Regions from separate parts of the Paenibacillus shunpengii genome, predicted to be linked through region 2. Evidence: riboswitches for the same ligand, from Rfam matches in the RefSeq annotation. Region 2 holds a riboswitch; each other region holds the start of a gene.
What was found. Region 2 has a riboswitch for cyclic di-AMP ahead of ACFSVM_RS18840 (ubiquitin-like domain-containing protein). Riboswitches for the same ligand answer to the same signal wherever they lie in the genome.
Positions count from the first base shown of each region.

Region 1: it holds a riboswitch for cyclic di-AMP, as region 2 does, so the genes downstream of both, ACFSVM_RS03255 (hypothetical protein) here and ACFSVM_RS18840 (ubiquitin-like domain-containing protein) in region 2, are expected to answer to the same signal.
Region 3: it holds a riboswitch for cyclic di-AMP, as region 2 does, so the genes downstream of both, ACFSVM_RS18015 (C40 family peptidase) here and ACFSVM_RS18840 (ubiquitin-like domain-containing protein) in region 2, are expected to answer to the same signal.

Region 1 is NZ_JBHUMJ010000002.1:724,103-731,052, forward strand. It holds gene urtD (urea ABC transporter ATP-binding protein UrtD) at 1-587, shown strand, start outside; gene urtE (urea ABC transporter ATP-binding subunit UrtE) at 574-1,269, shown strand; gene ACFSVM_RS03235 (hypothetical protein) at 1,385-2,014, opposite strand; gene ACFSVM_RS03240 (urease accessory protein UreF) at 2,289-2,987, opposite strand; tRNA gene ACFSVM_RS03245 (tRNA-Leu) at 3,306-3,388, shown strand; gene ACFSVM_RS03250 (glutathione peroxidase) at 3,473-3,952, opposite strand; cyclic di-AMP (ydaO/yuaA leader) riboswitch at 4,329-4,552, shown strand; cyclic di-AMP (ydaO/yuaA leader) riboswitch at 4,693-4,850, shown strand; gene ACFSVM_RS03255 (hypothetical protein) at 4,991-5,404, shown strand; gene ACFSVM_RS03260 (HAD family hydrolase) at 5,617-6,270, shown strand; gene ACFSVM_RS03265 (serine hydrolase domain-containing protein) at 6,410-6,950, opposite strand, start outside.
Region 2 is NZ_JBHUMJ010000005.1:8,383-15,332, forward strand. It holds gene ACFSVM_RS18815 (tRNA1(Val) (adenine(37)-N6)-methyltransferase) at 1-676, shown strand, start outside; gene rsmI (16S rRNA (cytidine(1402)-2'-O)-methyltransferase) at 738-1,628, shown strand; gene ACFSVM_RS18825 (AbrB/MazE/SpoVT family DNA-binding domain-containing protein) at 1,830-2,084, opposite strand; gene ACFSVM_RS18830 (HD domain-containing protein) at 2,445-3,725, shown strand; gene ACFSVM_RS18835 (TatD family hydrolase) at 3,767-4,534, shown strand; cyclic di-AMP (ydaO/yuaA leader) riboswitch at 4,762-5,008, shown strand; gene ACFSVM_RS18840 (ubiquitin-like domain-containing protein) at 5,286-6,524, shown strand; gene rnmV (ribonuclease M5) at 6,691-6,950, shown strand, end outside.
Region 3 is NZ_JBHUMJ010000004.1:356,407-363,356, forward strand. It holds gene ACFSVM_RS18005 (cell wall hydrolase) at 1-314, shown strand, start outside; gene ACFSVM_RS18010 (cell wall hydrolase) at 628-1,278, shown strand; gene ACFSVM_RS18015 (C40 family peptidase) at 1,416-2,276, opposite strand; cyclic di-AMP (ydaO/yuaA leader) riboswitch at 2,281-2,419, opposite strand; gene modB (molybdate ABC transporter permease subunit) at 2,828-3,505, opposite strand; gene modA (molybdate ABC transporter substrate-binding protein) at 3,502-4,350, opposite strand; gene ACFSVM_RS18030 (substrate-binding domain-containing protein) at 4,501-5,478, shown strand; gene ACFSVM_RS18035 (right-handed parallel beta-helix repeat-containing protein) at 5,547-6,755, opposite strand.

The DNA.
Region 1 (6,950 bases), on a different contig from region 2:
GTAAGGTGCTGCTTCCTGATGGAACCGACTTGACTCGTAAAAAAGAGCATCAGATCGCAAGGCTTGGAATCGGACGGAAATTTCAAGCGCCGTCGGTGTTCGGTGGTCTAACGGTCAAGGAAAATCTGGAGCTTGCTGATGATCAGAACAAAGGGGCTTTTCATTCGCTGCGAGGTCTTCGTGGAGGCGAGATAAGCCATGCGATGGAAGAAGTCCTTACACAGATCGGTCTAACCGATCGAATCCTGGTAAGGGCGGGGGCGCTGTCTCATGGAGAGAAGCAGTGGCTTGAGATCGGGATGCTGCTGCTGCAGGAGCCTCATGTACTTCTGCTTGATGAGCCGGTGGCCGGGATGACAGATGATGAAACGTTGAAGACGGGAGAACTGCTTCGGAGTATTGCCAAGAAACGCTCTGTAGTCGTTGTTGAGCACGATATGGAGTTTGTCAGACAATATGCAGAGAAGGTCACGGTTATGCATGAGGGCAAGCTGCTGACGGAAGGGACCATGCTTGAGGTTCAGCAGAATCCTGTTGTCGCCGAGGTCTATTTGGGCAAAAGGAGGAAGCAGGATGCTGTCACTTAAAAATATTGAATCTGGATATGGTGAGAGTATGGTGCTCCGTCGTGTTCATCTGGATATCGAACCAGGACAGGTCGTGTGTCTAATGGGCAGAAATGGAGTCGGTAAATCAACTCTACTTCGTACGCTTATGGGTGTTCTCAAGACGAGCCAAGGTGAAATAAGCTGGGAGGGTACGGATATCTCGGAGTGGAATTCTGCGAAGAGAGCCCGTGCAGGCATCGGATATGTTCCGCAGGGCCGGGATATTTTTCCGCAACTGTCCGTAAAAGAGAACCTGATGCTGGGTCTTGAAACAGCCTCTAAGAGAAGCAAAGTGTTTCCTGAGGATGTGCTTGCTATGTTCCCGGTGCTGCCTACGATGTACAAGCGGCAAGGTGGAGATCTAAGTGGAGGGCAGCAGCAGCAGCTCGCCTTTGCAAGAGCGCTGGCCGCGAGGCCTAAGCTTCTGCTGCTGGATGAGCCGACAGAAGGAATTCAGCCGTCGATTGTAGATGATATTCGCGATGTCATTATTCGGATTAAGAATCAGAAGGATACGGCCATTCTGCTCGTAGAGCAGAGCGAGGAATTTGTTCGCAGTGTGGCAGACTATATTTATGTCATGGATAAGGGTAGTATTGCGATGCATGGCAAGCCGGAGGATCTGGATCTGGCAGCATTTGAGCATTATCTCACGGTCTAGGTGGTTTAAACTAAGAAATACGGTATTACAAAAACACTCGCCCTGATTCGGAAGGAGTCCGTTCTAGGTGAGTTTTTTTTTGATGATTCATGAGCTATGTGAACGCTGGTGTTAACTAGCTCAAGGGGTGATCTAGAATCCTTGCATATTGCGGGTACAGCTTGCGAATGCATTCAGGGCATATATCATGGGTGAATTCGGCATGTGTATGCTTCTCGACAAAACTCTCCACAGTATTCCATTCATCTTCTTCATCTCTGATGCGCTTGCATACAGCACAGATCGGCAGCATTCCTCGAAGAGTTCGTATTTGGGAAGAGGCATCCTTGAGATGATGTTCAAGGTGTTTCAGGTGTGTGATATCAACGTGAGTAACGACAAGTCCTTTGAAGTCAGATTGGAGGGAGGTTTCATATAGAGATGCTTCCAGACGAAGCCATATGTAACTGTTGTCCCGCAGTATCCTGACTTCGCACACATAACCTGCCATGTTGTTGTTTAGTACTTCTTTGAGTTGATTGATAATGTTATTCATGCTGTGTGGACACGCCCCTGGAAATGACGCCATTAGATTGAAATAATTAGAACCCAGCCAATTGGTACTGGTAATACATTCATAACGGGACATCTTCTCGGGCAGAGGATGGTTGTACGAGCATATCGTTCCGTAAGCGTCAATAATGACAATGGTTGACTTGAAATCTTCGGACGAGGTCTTTATAAAAAAGGGTTCGGCTTCGGACAATAGTAGTCTCTCCCTACACTTATATTGACATTTTTAATGGATCAGAGGTGTTGTGTTGAGATTGAGTTTCTTCCAAAAAAAAGGTTGATCATATTATATACGTTCTTGCGTCATCTAACAATCATTAATCACTTACATACGTCGTTCTTTTGCGACAGCGTAAAGTGGAATTATGACGAAAAAAAGCACGCTGGCAGAGGAAGGGGGCCAGGCGTGCTTTAGATAGGGAGGGGCTTGGGAGGCCCTGAAGAGGTGAGCTGGAGGGGCCTTAGGCTTAAGCTCTTGTATGTTCAATACCGGATTCGTGGAAGGGGAAGCCCGGTATGAGGGATTGCATTGACAGAATTGAGCTCTGGAAGGGCTGGAGGCTTGCGCTTCTGGCTCTGTTCCATTCTTCTTCGAGGTCACTGTCCAGTACGCTGGACAAGGCGTCGAGATCGCGGGTTTCGATTTTTAATAGTCGTCTTGCGTGAATCAGGCATACATCCTTGGCAGCATGAAGATAACCGGAAGCTGCGTCGTCGGCGGTAACCTCAAGCTGAGTATTGATCCAGGCATGAACGACGGGGAGTGAGCCGACAGCATCATATCGATGGATAAGAGCTTCGAAATGCTCAAAGTCCATCCATGGATGCAGCGCTTTAGACAGTTTGATGAGACGCTTTCCCATGGCTCTGGAGGATTCCCGTTTGTAAGCAGGGGTTCGCTTGACGTGAAGCATCTTATCAATGAGGGCGATTCTCCACTCATCCTTCTGCTCTACTGCTGTGTAGATGGCCTTGATTGCCATGCCTTCCAACTGCACGAGACTTGGATGCAGCTCGCATCGCATGAATGTCTCCAGGTCGGTAGTCGTTTGGATCGTACCTTCCTCGATGTATGACTTAAGTCCGAAGGAATGAGAGAATCCTCCGACTTGAAGTGAGGAATCAAGCAGTTTTACATAATCAAGAAGCTTATTTCCTCTGTTCACCAGATTCGCCCCCTTATTGTGTTAAACGCGATAACCATCTTGGGTGAATTCATATGTTATGTATATGTCAATTTATCTTTGAATATCGGTATGTTTGATATGTATTTTTACATAAACATCCTTATACTGTCAATAATAAAACGGAATAATATCCTATAAACAGTTAAATACCTATTTTTAATGTAAGATATATTGACATTTACTTAACTTCACAGTCTTATCTAAAATCAAAAAATAAATTTTAAAATAATGACTTTACTTATGGTTGATAAGTGTGTATAATATATTTTGTTGGCACGAAAATGCTATACAAGATGCGCGGTCGTGGTGGAATGGCAGACACGCTATCTTGAGGGGGTAGTGGGTGTATACCCGTGGAGGTTCGAGTCCTCTCGACCGCATCATACGAAAGAGCTTGAAGCAATTTGCTTCAAGCTCTTTTTTTTGCTCAGTGTGGGTTTCGACGGGGATTACATGCAAAATTCTCATTTTAACAGCTTGGCGATATCCGCTTCAATCTTGTCCGGTGTCGTTTGTGGACTGTATCTTTTTACAATATTTCCGTTCTGATCGATAAGAAACTTGGTGAAATTCCACTTAATCGCCTTCGAGCCAAGTATACCTGGTGCACTGTCCTTTAAGTGCTTGAACAGCGGATGTGCCTCATCTCCATTGACTTTAATCTTCTCAAACATCGGGAAGCTCACACCATAGTTCATTTGGCAGAACTCTGCGATTTCATCATTTGAGCCCGGTTCTTGTTCGGCAAATTGGTTGCTGGGGAAACCGAGAATTTCAAAGGATTGGTCATTGAATTTGTCATATAGCTCCTGCAGTCCTTTGTATTGAGGGGTTAGTCCGCACTTGCTCGCTGTATTTACGATCAAGAGTACTTTTCCTTTGTACTCCTCCATGCTTAACTTCTGGCCTTTAAGTGTATTCACTTGGTATTGATAAATCGACATGCCTTCATCCATCCTTTTTATAAATTTGGAATATAAATGATGCTTGTATTGCCGTTTTCCATCAATCTCATTATATATATTGATAACAATTTAATTTTAAACAATATATGGAGAAAGTCAAACAAAGCTTAAGAATGGAGGGGGACGATTGTCGAAGGTAAACTTAGGCATTAGAATTAAACGAAATAACGAGATAAACTGAGAACAGATAAGCTGCATGCATATTGATGAATGTTTTACTCTTATTCTATCCAAAAACAACGCTAAATCGTCAAGATGAGCCGCTGAAGGAGCTTTACATCGATTTTCAACGGGTGTATGATTCATATCGTAAATCTTGAGCAAACGAACAACCGTTTATTTAAATAGTTTCTCATTGCTATGATCGCTTAATTTCTGCCTAATATGGCGGAGAGCGGGGGAACCAGAGTAAGGCAGCGTGCTTGATTCGGTGTGAGAGCCGAATGATACACGATGCATGGGGTGAATTCTGAACCGAAGATTCATGTGGAATGTCATATGGAATCATCAGGAACAGATAGGACGACTCTCACCGTCCGAATCCGACAGCTAACCTCGTAAGCTGTACAGAGCTGAACTAGAGATGTGGAAGAAATGCATGATTCTTTCCTTCACTTCGCTTAACGTGAATATTCTCTAGGTATCGTCTGTGCCAACGTTTGAGAGAGGAATGATAAATCTTGTGAGCGATCAGCCACAGAGGTTTAATCCTCTGTGGTTTTATTTATGCGCTGAATTTTTGTTGATCCAAAAAGCGGGGGACCCAGATGTGGATGCATCGATCCATGGGGTGAATTTCATGGCTATTGCCGTGAATAGGGCAATCTCTCTTGTCCGAATCCGACAGCTAACCTCGTAAGCGTAACAAAGGGAGAGGCAGCAAGCCGAGTAGCGCCTATATCGCAGGTCATGTTTTGCCATGTTCTGATATATAGGTGGGAGAGCACCGGGCATGCCTTTGATCGTCGGTGTTCTTTTTTTGTTGTCTTTTTCTATTACAGGGAGGAAATGATTGTAATGAGTGATGAAGTTATTTTAGTTACGGCACCAAATGAAGCGGCCAGAAATTTTATTCGATTATTAATGTACAAGAAGCTTTCTTTTGCTGTACTGACGAACAGTGCACAGGAAGAGAAGCAGGTCAAACGGCTTGGAGTAGAGCACATTATACGTATGGATACGGCGTTTACAAGTAAATGGCTGCTGCCTAATGCGGCGGTAGGACGTATTTTTATTTTTGAGAACAGCTTGAATCTGACCTGCCGGTTTTTGCAAATATGCAGACCCTGGACACGTAAGCCGATTACCATTATTACACAGCTGAATCATCCTCGCGGAGTATACCGCGGTATGGGCGCAGACCACGTTATTTTTACAATCAAGGGCGAAGTAGGATTTCTGTTAAATGGAGAACGGGCTGCTGTTAATTAATTGATCTGCACGCACACAGCGATAGAAGCAGGAGACTGCGGCTAATGGCTAGTGTAGGTGCTTACTATACAGTTTGCGTAATTAGATGCAGGATTGATATACTGGAGTTAAAGGAAACATAGCATGTGAGACTCGTGATATAAGCATGGGTCTCTTTTTCTATATTTACAGATGGAAAGGTAGAGAATGGCATTATGGGGAAGTTTGATCATGTGAAATGGCTCTTTTTTGATATAGGAGATACACTCGTAAATGAATGGGTTCCCGTTGATCACATTATCGGCCAATTTGTGAGAGAAGCAAATGGACTCGGGTATAACATTACAATGGAGGACGTACGCAGCAAATTTATTCAGAGCTATTCCAATTACATCGCTTCTCCCATGCAGTACGCGATTTCGGAGCTCGTGCCTTCCGAGGAGGACAGAGAGTATATCAAGCCTAGGCTTAAGTTTCAAAAGGAGCTCGAAGAGCCTTACGCTGAAGCTCGGTCTGTTCTTGAGCAGCTGGGCGAACGCTATAGGATCGGTATCGTGGCTAACCAAAGTCCGGGTACGGAAGAGCGGCTGGAGAAATATGGACTTCGTTCTTATGTAGATGTTATTGCATGTTCGGCCGAACAAGGCTTGTCTAAACCAGATGTGCGCTTATATCAATATGCACTGAAAACAGCCGGAGCTGAGCCCTCGGAATCCATCATGATCGGGGATCGTATTGATAATGATATTATCCCAGCCAAATCGCTTGGAATGATTACGATTCGAATTATGCAGGGTTACGGCCGCTACCAGCCTTTCACGAATGATAAGGATACACCGGACTATACTGTGAATAATCTGAACGCACTGACGGCCCTGCTTCTATAAACCTAATAATAAACTGAGGCTTATACAGCAGATAGTAGCTGCTGTGCAGAGGGACTGCGCTCCGATGGTTAGCAGCAAGCTAACAGCTGGGGCGCAGTTTTCCTGCGTTCAGGGAGTTGGTTCAAGAGTGACAGGCGGCTTATTCTAAAATAGGCAGGACATCCTCCCACACTGCGTCAAGGATAGACTGTATACGATCTTCCTCACTGTTAACAGCAATCACGGCTCTCCGGTCCGGTATGATCACGAGCAGCTGGCCGTGTGCACCATCCCCTCGATATGCTCCGTGAGAACACATCCAAAACTGACAGCCATAGCCGAGCGACCAGTCTCCTTCGCCGACAGAATCAATATGCTTGCGAGTCGCAAATTGAATCCATTCTGCAGGCACCAGCTGCTTGCCCTCGTAAGCCCCCTCATCCAGCAGCATTTGGCCGAATCTGCTTAATTCTTCGGTGCTGATCACGAGGCCTGCACATCCCAAAGTGACCCCGAGAGGCGAGGTTTCCCATTCCACATGATGTATACCCAGAGGATCAAACAAGCGGGAGTTCAAATAACGGTGGACCGTCTCACCGACGGCTGCCTGAATCAACGCCGAGATCATGAATGTATCGCCGCTGCTGTAAGTAAACTGTTTGCCGGGAGGGCGGTTCAGCGGCAGGGACAAATAGTATTTT
Region 2 (6,950 bases):
TCAAAGCGATGAGGTGTTCAGCTTCTCTATGGACGCTGTATTGCTGGCCAGATTTGCAGGCCTTCCCAAGCGGGGAAAGGTCCTGGATCTCTGCACAGGGAATGGAGTCATTCCTCTCCTGATGTCCACAAGAACAGAGGCATCGATCGAAGGCATTGAGATTCAGCCTAGAATTGCCGATATGGCCAGACGAAGTGTGATGCTGAATGGACTTGGAGATCAGATCATGATTCGGGAAGGGGATCTGAGGGAATTGCCTGGCATTACAGGTTATGGGGTCTATGATGCCATTACTGTTAATCCACCCTATATGCCGTTAAACGGAAGTGATATTACACTGAATGAGCATCAGGCGATCGCTAGGCATGAGATCCATTGTACTTTGGAGGAGGTCCTGAAGGCTTGTATGCATTTGGTACGTACAGGCGGAAAAGTATCCATGGTGCACAAACCCCAGAGAATCGGTGAAATTATCACATTAATGCGTAAATATCGGTTGGAGCCGAAACGAATTCGCATGGTTCATCCACGAATCGACAAAGAGGCGAATATGGTGCTCATTGAGGCTTTACGAGATGGCAAGCCGGATGTGAGAATGCTGCCGCCGCTGATCGTATATAACGAAAATGGGGAATATTGCAAAGAAATTATGGATATTTACTATCCGAGTCCATGACTACCACTGGAGATGGATACAAGCAGGATCGGTGAGACGTGGAACTGGAGAGGAGTTAGCTATGAGTATTCAAGTACAGAAGAGCTTTGAACAGAAGGAAGGAACGGGTACACTTTATCTTGTAGGTACGCCGATCGGTAATTTGGAAGATATCACATATCGCGCGGTAAATACCTTGAAGTCATGTGATATCATTGCCGCGGAAGATACAAGACAAACCCGCAAGCTATTAACTCATTTTGAGATCAGCCCTGAGATGTTGTTTAGTTATCATGAGCATAACAAGGAAGCCAGTGGACCTGAATTAATTCGATATATAATAGAAGGAAAAAATTTAGCCCTTGTCAGCGATGCAGGTATGCCGGCCATTTCAGATCCTGGTTCAGACCTGGTCCGTCTTGCCATTCATGCACATATTCCCGTGGTGACGGTGCCAGGAGCGAACGCTGCTCTATCTGCGCTAATTGCATCCGGTCTTGGAACCGAGCGATTCACCTTCGTTGGTTTTCTTCCCCGTGAGAAAAAGGACATTACAGCTATCCTGAAGAGTTTTGGCGCATCGCAGGGCACCCTGCTGTTTTATGAGTCGCCGCATCGGGTACAAAAAACGTTAACCGTCATGCTGGAGCTATGGGGAAACCGAAGAGCGGTGCTCGCAAGAGAGCTGACCAAGCGTCACGAGGAATATGTGCGAGGGAATCTACAGGAGTGTATAGAGTGGCTTGAGGAGCATCCGCCCCTAGGCGAGTATTGTTTGATTGTAGAGGGAAGAAGTCAGGACGAAGAGAAAGAGCTGCAGAAGGCGTGGTGGCAGCAGTTAAGTCTTACGGAGCACGTGGAGCACTATGAGAAGGAAGGCCTCTCTCGCAAGGATGCGATGAAGAGCACGGCTGCAGATCGAGAGCTATCCAAAAGGGATGTATATAATGCTTTATTAAAAGAGGAACAATAGACCTCAGACAGAATAAAAGAAAAAACACCTTCTTCGGCAGATTGGATCTGACGAGGAAGGTGCCTAAGGAGATATGAAAAAGGTTAGAAATAACAATTATATATTCTCAAGAAAAGCGAGCATCTATATTAAAGGAATCGTAATGATTACTGATTAAAGGTATGCTTTTCTCTATCCAAAATTGATTATAACCTATTTTACTTAATTTGTCACAGGTGCTGGAATTTCAGAAATACATTCGTGACAAACAATTTTACCTTTGAAGTAAGTTACGTTCTCAGCGTTGCCGCAGAAGATACATGCAGGCTCATATTTCTTAAGCATGATGCGCTCACCGTCTACGTAGATTTCAAGAGCATCTTTTTCACCAATACCGAGTGTACGGCGCAATTCGATAGGAATAACAACCCGGCCCAGTTCATCAACTTTTCTTACAATACCTGTAGATTTCATCATTTTATACTAACTCCTCTCGCCATCGCTTATTACTGTCATGATTCGACATTATTTTATCTTTTATGCTAATCATCATACCAACCATTCCCAAATCAGTCAACATTGAAAATAAAGAATAAAGTTAACATTGTATGAAGAAAGGGAATGAGTACTGGTATTAACGATGATTTTCTAGTATCTATCTATTATTATAACGCGTGTCGATTTGGAAATCAAAACTGCATCATTATTCGACAAACTTTGTCGTATAATGTCGAATATATGAAGTGATTAGCTTGGATAAAGTCGAAATCCGACTTTAGTTGCACACAATTGAATTTTGCTATAAGAATTTAGGTTGAAAAAAGGAGCTGATTATCAATGGAACAAAAGCTTAGCGAAGAGAAAGTATTTAAAGACCCTGTACATAACTACGTGCATGTCCAGGATCCGATTATATGGCAGCTTATCAACACCCCGGAATTTCAGCGTCTTCGCCGAATTCGACAATTGGGGACTACATATTTGACTTTTCATGGAGCAGAACACAGCCGCTTCTCCCATTCATTAGGTGTGTATGAAATTACAAGGAAGATCATATCGCAGTTTGAACGCAATGAATATCCCGATTGGCCTAAAGAAGAGAAGCTAGTTGCTCTATGCGCAGCTCTGCTGCATGATGTTGGGCATGGTCCTTTTTCCCACTCTATTGAAGAAGCTTTTGATATGGATCATGAAGAATGGACCTGTAAGATCATACTGGGAGATACCGAAGTGGGCCGGATACTGGGTACCGTAGGTCCTGATTTTGCCCAAAAGGTCGCTTCTGTGATTGCCAAGACGTATGACAAGCCTATTGTTGTCAATCTGGTTTCAAGTCCGCTCGATGCCGATCGAATGGATTACTTGCTGCGGGATGCCTATTATACCGGAGTGAATTATGGAACCATTGACCTTGACCGAATACTTCGAATGCTGCGCCCTTACCAGGGAAGAGTTGTGGTTAAAGATTCTGGAATGCATGCCGTAGAAGATTATTTAATGTCGAGATATCAGATGTATTGGCAGGTATATTTTCACCCTGTAACTCGAAGCTCCGAAATTGTCCTGCGTCAAATCTTTAGAAGAGCCAAGGAACTCGTAGAAGAAGAGTACATCTTCAGCTTCATGCTTAGACCCCTCCTTCATCTGATTAAGGGCGATGTATCGGTCAAGGACTATCTTCGTATCGATGAATCTACGATTCAGGCTGCCTTTAATGAATGGACTTATGAGAAGGACCCCATTCTGAGTGAGCTGTGTACCCGGTTCCTGGACCGTAAGCTCTATAAGTATGTGGAAGTGGATTATATCGAGCAGAAGGATATCAAGCGAATAGAAGAAGCATTTCTCAAGGCAAACTTGAATCCAGCCTATGACCTTGAAATTGATTTTCCTACCGATCTGCCGTATGATGTGTTCCGACCTGATATTGCGGGGAGCAAGAGACAGATCATCATTCTAGACAAGCAGGAAAGACAAAGAGATATATCCGAGGTATCCGAGATTGTCCGCTCTATTAGCGGCATGCAAAAAGGGAATTATCATCTGTACTTCCCGCAGGAGAAGCTGATGAATGCACTACCCAAGCTGCCTCCGGAAATTGCCGGTATGTTTAAATAATGTGAGACAAGATACAGTCCTTGAAAGGAGAAAAATATACGATGTTATTCGACACACATACACATTTGGATGCACCCGAGTTCGACGCTGACCGCGAGGAAGTGATTCAGCGCGCTGTCGAAAAGGGGGTTACCCGAATGATTAATATAGGATTTAATCGGGAAACAATTCCGACTACGATGAAACTTGCCGAAACCTATGATTTTATCTATGCGGCAGTAGGCTGGCATCCTGTCGATGCCATTACGATGAAGGATGGAGATTTGGAATGGATTGCATCATTATGTAAACATGAGAAGGTCGTTGCGATCGGTGAAATTGGTCTGGATTATCATTGGGATACGTCTCCCAAAGAGATTCAGCATGAGGTGCTGCGCAAACAAATTGGACTGGCTAGAGAGATCGCTATGCCGATTGTTATTCATAACCGGGATGCGCATGAAGACATTATTCGAATTCTGCGGGAAGAGAGGGCACAAGAAGTAGGCGGAGTGATGCATTCTTTCTCAGGCAGCTGGGAAACTGCAAAAATGGCGCTGGATATGGGCTTTCATATCTCCTTCGGAGGACCGATCACGTTCAAGAACGCGAAGCAGCCCAAAGAGGTGCTTGCAAAGGTACCGCTTGACCGGCTTTTGATCGAAACGGATTCACCATACCTGACTCCACATCCATTCCGCGGCAAGAGAAATGAGTCAGCTCATGTGGCCTTGGTAGCAGAAATGGCAGCGGAGCTGAAGGGCATTTCTGTGGAGGAATTGGCAAGGATTACGACCGCAAATGCACTGGAACGATTTGACATTCGTTAAAATAGAGAGAAAAACAGGTGAAAAAGGGAGTAAAACGGAGCGATTAAACTTTTTGTAAGACTTTTTCGCTGATTATTACAAATTTTTAACCAATTATTTAGAAAAACATAGTTGAATACTGCTTTACAACATGTATCGAAACAGGATATCATCGTTTCAGTGAATTGTTGATTGTTGGTAAAGTCCATTTTACATTCAGTTGATTTACCACTTTGAATTCACTTCATGAGTCATTCTCGCTGAATCTTTTGTAATTTAACAAAGAACGGGGGAACCGATATAGTGGTCTGCTGCTAGTCAGAAGATGGAATTAAGAGAGTTGTCTCTCTTGCTCTGACCACTGTATTTGATTTCAACACTTGAGTCTTGGGGTGAACGTAAAGGACAGCTGCCATGAGCAGCCTGGATCTGAGCGGGGGCGACTCTTACGCCCGAACCCGACAGCTAACTCCGTAAGCGTATTGAAGAGGCAAAACTCGTGCATGATGTTTCCGATATTCTCATTTGAACTTATCGGAGCCACGAAAGATTTCCTCTTAAACTCTTTTTTGGCTTCTTTGTTTTAGGAGAATAAAAGTTACATTGTCGTCATACTGTTGGTTAACAGGAGGTGACATCATGCTGCGAAGAGTGGCACATGATGCAGAATCGGACGGGAGTTTCTCCGGTTTTGTAGACAAATCGGTATAGTCGCGTCAAATACAATCATGCAATACTCTTGACGGCGGGACTATGAAGGAGGACGGAGGAAGTGGGAAATTTCCAACTAGAGGAGACCCATGAGTCACCATCATCCAGCAAGTCTTTCGCGTTGCGATGGAAGCATGAGAATCTGCGTCAGATCACACTAGTCGCAATCTTCTCAATCGCACTGTTAGTCATGATCTCACTCATTGTGTATGGTCAGGGAGGCAAAGAAATCTCAATTGTCGTGGACGGCAAGGTTCAAACCTTGGAAACACGTGAAGGAATGCTTAGTGAAGTGCTGGATGAGCATTCAATCGCAGTCAGTCCACATGACGAAGTATCGATGTCTTTGAGTGATGAGATTGAAGATGGGGATCGAGTAACAATTAACCGGGCCGTAGCGATTAACGTAACGGCAGACGGTGAGACAGAGCAAGTTTATACAACACAGGATACCGTTAAGGAAGCACTTGCTGCTCATAGCATCGAAGTATCAGAAGATGATAAAGTATATCCTGCTGCTGACACTGCGGTGAAGGCAGATCTTAATATTCGAGTAGTCCGGGTGACTAAGCAAACAGCGTCACAAGAAGCTTCGATTCCGTTCAAGGTGATCAAGACGGCTGACCCAAGCTTGTACAAGGGCGATAACCGGGTCATTCAGAGCGGCAAGGAAGGTGTAATTGTCCAGACGATCGAGAAGACCTTCCAGGACGGCGAATTGGTGTCCAAGAAAATGACGGGCAAGAAGGTACAGACCAACCGTGTCGACAAAGTCATTGCCGTAGGAACGAAGAAGAAGCCTGAGCCAGTTCAGGAAACCGTGGTTGCCTCTGCAAGTGAAGCTGAAGCTGAAGCTGCAACTGCAACTGCTTCTAAAGCTTCTAATGCATCCTCTTCGAAATCGTCAGCAAATCTGGCTGATAAAGTGAAGAAGGTATCTGCTTCAAGTGACAGCGATTCTGTCACGAAGGACGGAGTTACATTCAAGGCCAAAAAAGTGCTAAGCAATGTATCTATGACGGCCTATTCCTCAGAACAAGAGGGCATTGGTACGAAGACGGCTTCCGGCACGCGTGTACAGGAAGGGCGTACCATTGCAGTTGACCCTGATGTGATCCCTCTCGGATGGTGGGTATACATTGAAGGCGTAGGATTCCGTCGTGCCGAAGATACAGGCGGCGCAATCAAAGGCAACAAAATTGATGTGTATTATGACAGCTTGGAGCAGGCACTCAATTTTGGCCGCAAAAAAGGTAAAACAGTATACGTTATCGGTCCGGTGAAGCCGGAACTGAATTAAAATATATTTTACAATGCGTCCCTGATGTTATAGTATTAACATCAAGATTAGGTGATGCTATATAAGGTGAACGAAAGTTTAGACAGCAAGTCTATCGTTTGCCTCTTACATGCAGAAGAGGAGTTTTTCCTCTTCTCTTTTTGTTTAGAAAGGAAGTCATGTGATCATGATTAAAGAAATCATTGTCGTTGAAGGCAGAGATGATACCGTAGCCATCAAGCGTGCAGTGAATGCAGATACAATAGAAACCGGCGGTTCTGCTATAAACGCCCGTATACTTAAGAAAATTGAGCTTGCTCAGCAAAGAAGAGGTGTTATCGTCTTTACGGACCCTGATCATGCAGGCGAGCGAATTCGCAAAATAATATCGAACAAGATTCCCGGCGTGAAGCATGCCTTCATTAAGGAGCAGGATGCGACCCGCAA
Region 3 (6,950 bases), on a different contig from region 2:
AGGATGAGGCTGGCGGTGAATCCTTGACAGGTAAGATTGCGGTGGGTGCCGTTATTCTGAACCGGGTTCAGAGCAATGCTTTTCCGGACTCCATAACAAACGTCATATTCCAGAAGAATCAATTTACGCCGGCCATGGACGGTAAACTCAGCAGTCCAACGGCTGCATCCTATGAGGCTGCCCGCAGGGCGCTGACGGGCTATGATCCCTCCAAGGGTGCTCTGTATTTCTATAACCCTAAGACAGCATCCTCGTCGTGGATTAAATCCCGGCCTGTGACGCAAAGACTTGGGAATCATGTATTTACGAAATAGCGGATCGATCCAATTCGCTTCTGTATAAAATGCAACAGTTTACTGTAAAGATGGGGTTTGTACTGTAATTGGAAAAGAAATGATCCGCTGAAGGATATCATTAGTGCTCGATTTTGGTAGCTTTCAGCGGATTAATCATAATATATCTGCACTGACATATAGGCAGTGACATCATCGCTATATGAGGCGATTTATATCCAAATATATCTAAATATACACTTATCTATATTTATAGATATATTTAATTGAATGCAGAACTATGACTGGTGCTGCTTCGCTGATCTATTCAAACACAACAGGAGGAATGACATCAATGAGAAAACTAACAAAACGACTTATGATCTGTGCTGCGCTTCTGGGAGCGTATGGAACGGTTGCTGCACCGGCAGGTGCAAGTGCTGCGGTAATGCAGCAGGGAATTCAGAGTGCTGATGTGCTGGACTTGCAGGAAAGACTAAGCAGTATCGGATTTATGAGTGCAGGGTCAACAGGATATTACGGTAAGGCAACGGAGCAGGCCGTTCGCTCCTTCCAAAAGCAATTTGGACTCAAGATTGACGGAATCGCAGGGCCAGAGACGATCAGCGTGCTTAAGAAAAAAGCACCGATTAACCAAACTTCACTGAATCAACTAGCCAAGGCTATCCATGGCGAGGCCCGGGGAGAATCCTTTGAAGGTCAAGTAGCAGTCGGAGCAGTGATCTTGAACCGGGTTCAATCGGATGAATTCCCGGACTCCATCACAGAGGTCATTCTGCAGCCAAGACAGTTTACCGCCGTAGATGACGGCCAATACAATTTGGCTCCTGATGAGACTGCGATCAAGGCGGCAAAGAGTGCGCTCAATGGCTGGGATCCGTCAGGTGGAGCTCTGTACTATTATAACCCTGAGATCGCAACCTCCGAATGGAGCAAGGAACGTCCAACGATCAAGCAGATCGGTAATCATCTGTTTACGAATTAATCCAATATCATATATAAAAAAGGAGCTGCCACAAAATTACTGTGGCAGCTTCTTTGCTATAGATATAAATACAGAGCATACATAATGAACCCCTTTGCAGGCAAGCAGCAAAGGGGTTTTGATTATATATATTTCATTTATAGAACTCTTTTTGCACCGACGTATTTAGGACCCCAATAGGTATTGTCCAGGCTGTCGATTTTTACGCCGGAGGAACTGGTAGCTGAAATGAAATTATTGTTTCCTACATAGATACCGACATGAGAGATCGAGCTTCCTGTTGTCTTGAAGAAGACCAGATCGCCTTGCTGCAGGTTTCCTTTGGATACAGATGAGCCTTGGTTATATTGGGTAGCTGCTGTACGCGGCAGGGATACTCCGTATTTATCGAATACATATTTAACCAGACCAGAGCAATCGAACCCGCTTGTGGTCGAACCGCCGTAAACATAAGGAACGCCGATGTGATTCATCGCTTCATTTACAATGCTAGTGCCTTTGACATGGTCGTTTGGAACAAGTGCAGGGCTGTATGTTTTACCGGTTGTGCTAATCATGGCCAGCATAAGATCCTTTTTCCAAGTTACGTCATAGCCCATGGCTTCTGATACAAAACGAATGGGTACATATGTACGGTCATTTCGGATGAACACTTGCGTGCCGAGACTTACTTTGCTGCTGTTGACCATCGCAGTCGTCTGGTTAGTTTGAATACGAATGGTTGTACCTCCCTTGGACAGCTTGACCACCGTTTCTTTTCCGCTCTTAAATACTTTAATCGTATAGTTCATTTCGTCAGCAAGCATGCGGACCGGCACTTGTGTACTGTAATTCTGATCCAGGAATGGCTCCGCGTCTGGGAAATCGATCAGATTACTGTTCACTTGAATATTTACCGTATTGGTACTGGAAGAGGATGCATCTGCTTGTCCATTACCCATGATTAACCCAGCTGCGAGCAGGGATGAGAACAACATATATTTACCAAACTTCTTCATTCTGAAAATTTCCTCCAATTGCCTCCGAGGTTAGCTGTCGGGTTCGAGTAGAAGGTACTCTAGCATTTCTTAACTGCTGCATTCACCCCAAATGTTGTAAATCGTCCCCCGTACTATTCTGATAGATTCGGCACACTTTTTTAATATGAATTAACTGTAATTAATATATAATAAATTAAGGTTAAAAAGTATCAAAAATGTTACCTTTGTTTTACTTTTTGTACACCAATTATTGGAATAAAACATAGAAAGAACCGGATTTTTTCGAGTAATTTCCGCTAAGTCGGGTAATATATTGTCATTGATTTGAAACAGGTATCTACAAAAGTAACAATATTGTAACTAAATAAATTGATTCTGGGACTCTATCTTATATCCATATATTGTAATAATGCCAAAAACAAAAATATATTAATAAATTGAGCACCAAAAAACCCTTCGTTAAAATCACATAAGGGTTTGGTTTGAACTATTATTTATGCTGCATACATTGATTTTACTGATTTCCTGCCGCTGCATTGGAGTGGTTCTGTTGATATATATACACAATGCTAATCCTTTTTTCTGCGTCCTGTCAGAAGCAGCAGCAGGAACGACATAAGTACGATCGCAATCGTCCAGGCCCAGGCCATGACCGTATTCCCGCTGTCCACAGCAATGTATATGGCCGTAGGGACGGTTTGAGTTTTTCCTGGAATATTGCCTGCAAGCATCAGCGTTGCGCCGAACTCACCAAGCGCTCGTGCAAATCCGAGAATATAAGCAGAAATAACAGAAGGCCAGATGAGTGGAAGTGTAATATACCGGAATACCTGCCATTCATTCGCACCGATCGAGCGTCCGGAAGCTTCAAGCTCGGAATCAATGGACGTAAATCCGACCTTCATCGTCTGATACACCAGTGGAAACGAGACGACAACAGCGGCGATGACACAGGCTGTCCACGAGAATACGACAGGTGCGGCAAAGATGGCCTCAATCCATGCTCCGATCCAGCTATTTCTCCCCAGCAGGACGAGCAGCAGAAAGCCTACAACCGTGGGTGGAAGGACCATTGGCAGCATAAACGCTGTTTCTAGCAGCAGCTTTCCTTTGAACTTGCTCTTGGACATCCATCTTGCAGTAAGCCCGCCCATCACAATCGTGATAACACTGGACAATAGGGCAACCAGTAAGGATAAGCGCACAGGAGCCCAGAAGTCATGCCAGTCAAATGAAGCTGACATCATTCAGGCACCGAGAACCCGTATTTAGTAAATACAGCTTGGGCTTCGGAAGACTGTAAAAAGTCATAAACCGCTTTTGCCGCTTCGGGATGCGCACTGTCCAATACCACACCTACAGGGTATGTAATTGCTGTGTAGCTTGAGGGATCGACAGTGTGCACGATCTTCACTTTGCTGGAAGTAAGTGCATCTGTTTTGTATACAAAACCGGCATCGGCATTCCCGGTTTCGACATACTGTAATACTTGCCGCACATCCTTGGCCTGAACTATTTTGGGTTGGAGTTGTTCATATAAGCCAAGCGAAGTAAGCGCCTCTTGTGCATAGCTTCCTGCAGGTACACTTTCAGGTATGCCAAGGGCAACAATCTTGATATCTTTAGCAGTGAGATCCTGCTCAGAGGATATAGGCAGCTCGTTGCTGCTGGAAGTAATCAGTACGAGCTCGTTGGTTAACAGCGTAGTCGTATTTTCTGTATCCATGAGCCCCTTATCTATAAGGGTCTGCATATTTTTCTCAGCTGCTGACAGAAACAGATCAGCCGGTGCCCCTTGCTCAATCTGCTGCTGAAGAGAGCCGGAGCCGCCAAAGTTGAAGCTGAGCTTTATACCAGGATGAGCTGTCTCAAAGCGGGGCTGTAGTTCCTCCAGTACATCAGTTAAGCTTGCAGCCGCTGAGATCGTCAGCTCTGTGCGTTCAGATGAAGGAGTCGAGGATGCGCTGCTGTCCGAATTGTTATGGTCTGCTGAAGGGTATGGTGAAGAAGCATTGGGTGATGCACAGGCAGATATGAATACCAGAGCTAGAAGGAAGAAAGAAATCATACTAAGCTTCGTTTGTTTTAACATAATCTCCATCCAATCGATATATTTGATTATAATTAGATATAATTAAATATATTATATTGGTTCTTTGAACAATTACAATACGAGGGTAAGAAAAGAGTATGGTACAATCAATAGCATTAATCATTTGTTATTGCATACCTGACAAGAGGGGTGGCAGATGTGACTGATATTTCCTATACAACCGAGGAAATCGCCCAGCTACTAAAAATATCAAAATTAACGGTGTACGATCTGATTAAGAAGGGGCAGCTTACAGCCTATCGTGTAGGTAAGCAGATGCGGGTCGACCACTCTGATCTTGAGGCGTACAAGCAGCGCTCCAAAGGGGTTGGTCAATATTCTAGTGAGGAGACAAGATCTTTAACTCCGGTGATCGATGCTCCTGCGAATCCACCAGCTGTTCAGGTGACGACTCAGGGAGTAAGGCAAGTGGTGATTACAGGACAAGATATGAGCCTCGATATTTTGGTGCGGCATATAGAGAAGCGCTCGCCTGGCATCAGGCCGCTTAGATCCTACGTAGGCAGCCTGGACAGCTTAATTTCCATGTATCAGGGACATTCCGATATTGTCAGCACCCATCTACTGGACGGAGATACCGGAGAATACAACATTCCTTATATTCGCAAATTGCTGATCGGCTGCTCTTATAAAGTTGTGAATTTGATGAGCAGACGAGCAGGACTATACGTTCAGCCTGGCAATCCTCATGAACTGCATGAGTGGAAGGATCTGGCCAAGTCGGGAATTCGTATGGTGAACCGGGAGCGGGGTGCAGGAGCACGGGTGCTGCTTGAGGAACAGCTTCGTATGCATGGGATCGCTGCCCGAGAGCTAATGGGCTATTATGACGAGGAATCCAATCATTTGGCTGTGGCCGGAAGGGTCGCTTCCAAACAGGCAGATGTCGGAGTAGGCATCGAGAAAGCGGCAACGATTGTGCAAGGGGTGGAATTCATTCCGCTGACGGTAGAGAGATATGACCTTGTGCTAATAAATAAGCCCGAGAATGAAGTGCTTATTCGAACTGTTCTGGATATATTGCGTTCCGAGTCCTTTATCCGGGAGCTGGGTTCAATATCGGGATATGATCTATCCCGGACAGGGGAAGTGCTGTTTGAGGCTTGAAATCAGTGAATATATGTAAGAAGGAGCCGAACGCTTGTCGGCTCCTTCTTACATATTTGTAGTAACAATTAACGTGCTCCAATATTTGTACCGCTTGGTGTCCCGGCTCCGATCAAATCACTGCCTGAAGCCAGTTTCAAGAAATTGCCCAATACCGGATTTCCGTTTGCGTCACGAGCAACTGCGGGAACAAGAGACTGAAAATCTTCACTGCTGGCGAGCAGCCCCTTCGCATTGACGCTTTTTTTGTTTTTCCACCACACGTTGCTGGATGCTACGTCTGTTCCGCTCGTCTTATCGCTTGCTCCTCCGGCAAAGGATAAATTGTTTGTGAAGATATGCGTACCCTCATCAAATGCAAAATTACTCTGTCCGTTGCTCCAGGATGTATTGTTCTTGAAGTTAATGGAGCCGGGATTGCTGTTAAAAGTAAAGCCGTGCTTCTTGTTTTGGAAAGCAATGCTGTTAACCACCGTATGATTCACCGCGATATCCTCTCCACCCAGCTTAAATCCGTTGCCGTCACTGCTCGTAGTAGACGTTCCGTCCGAGGTTTGACCGTTCTTGTAGGCAATGCTGTTGCGGATCGTTACCGGTCCAATCGGGCCTGTATCGTCCTTCGTATAGAGATCCCAGCCATCATCGACATTATATGCCGCTATACATCCATCAAATACGTTGCCGGGGCCGACCGTAAGTTTAGCAGCAAAACCGTCTGCATCTTCGCCATTATCAGGGTCGTAATTGTCATGTGAATAGGAATTAATAACTTCATTATAAGCGGGCCATTCGCTGTATCCGGCAGTGGACGCATAGCGGCCAAGCTGAATTCCAGTATCCCGGTTATGATGCGATTCTATATTTTCAATACGGTTATAGTTACCGGCTATATACAGTCCGTTATCTCCCGCGCCTTTAATTTCCAAACCTTTCACAAGCCAGTAACTGCCAAACAGCTGCAAACCGCGATTGGTCGAGGCAAAGGATTGGGCAGAAAAATCAAGGACAGGCTTCTCATTTCCGTAGGCAGCCAGTGTTTTTCTTGCCGTGGCAGAATTGCCGCTGTTATTTCGATCAATTGTAATGGTAGAGGGATAGCTGTAAGTACCGCCGCGCATATAAATTGTGTAGCCTGCTTCAATTTGCGTGAGTGCATGTTCAAGGGTTGTCGGACTTTGGAGTGTCCCGGGATTGCTTGCAGAACCGTTAGGAGCTACGTATAAATTCCCGGCAGCTGTGAGAGCCTGTGTATTTTGAGGTCCAGCCTCAGCAATCATTACAGCAGAAGTACTCTCAGCAGATAAACTCGTTAGGGGAAGTAAGGGAAGGGCAAGAGACAGGCTGATTCCGGATACAAGCGTTCGGAAGGCGACAGACTTCCGTTTTGTTTTGTAGTCAAGCAGATTCAATTTCGTCACTACGATTCCTCCTATAATTTGATTTAGATTGGCACCCGTGGTTTGGTAACGGTT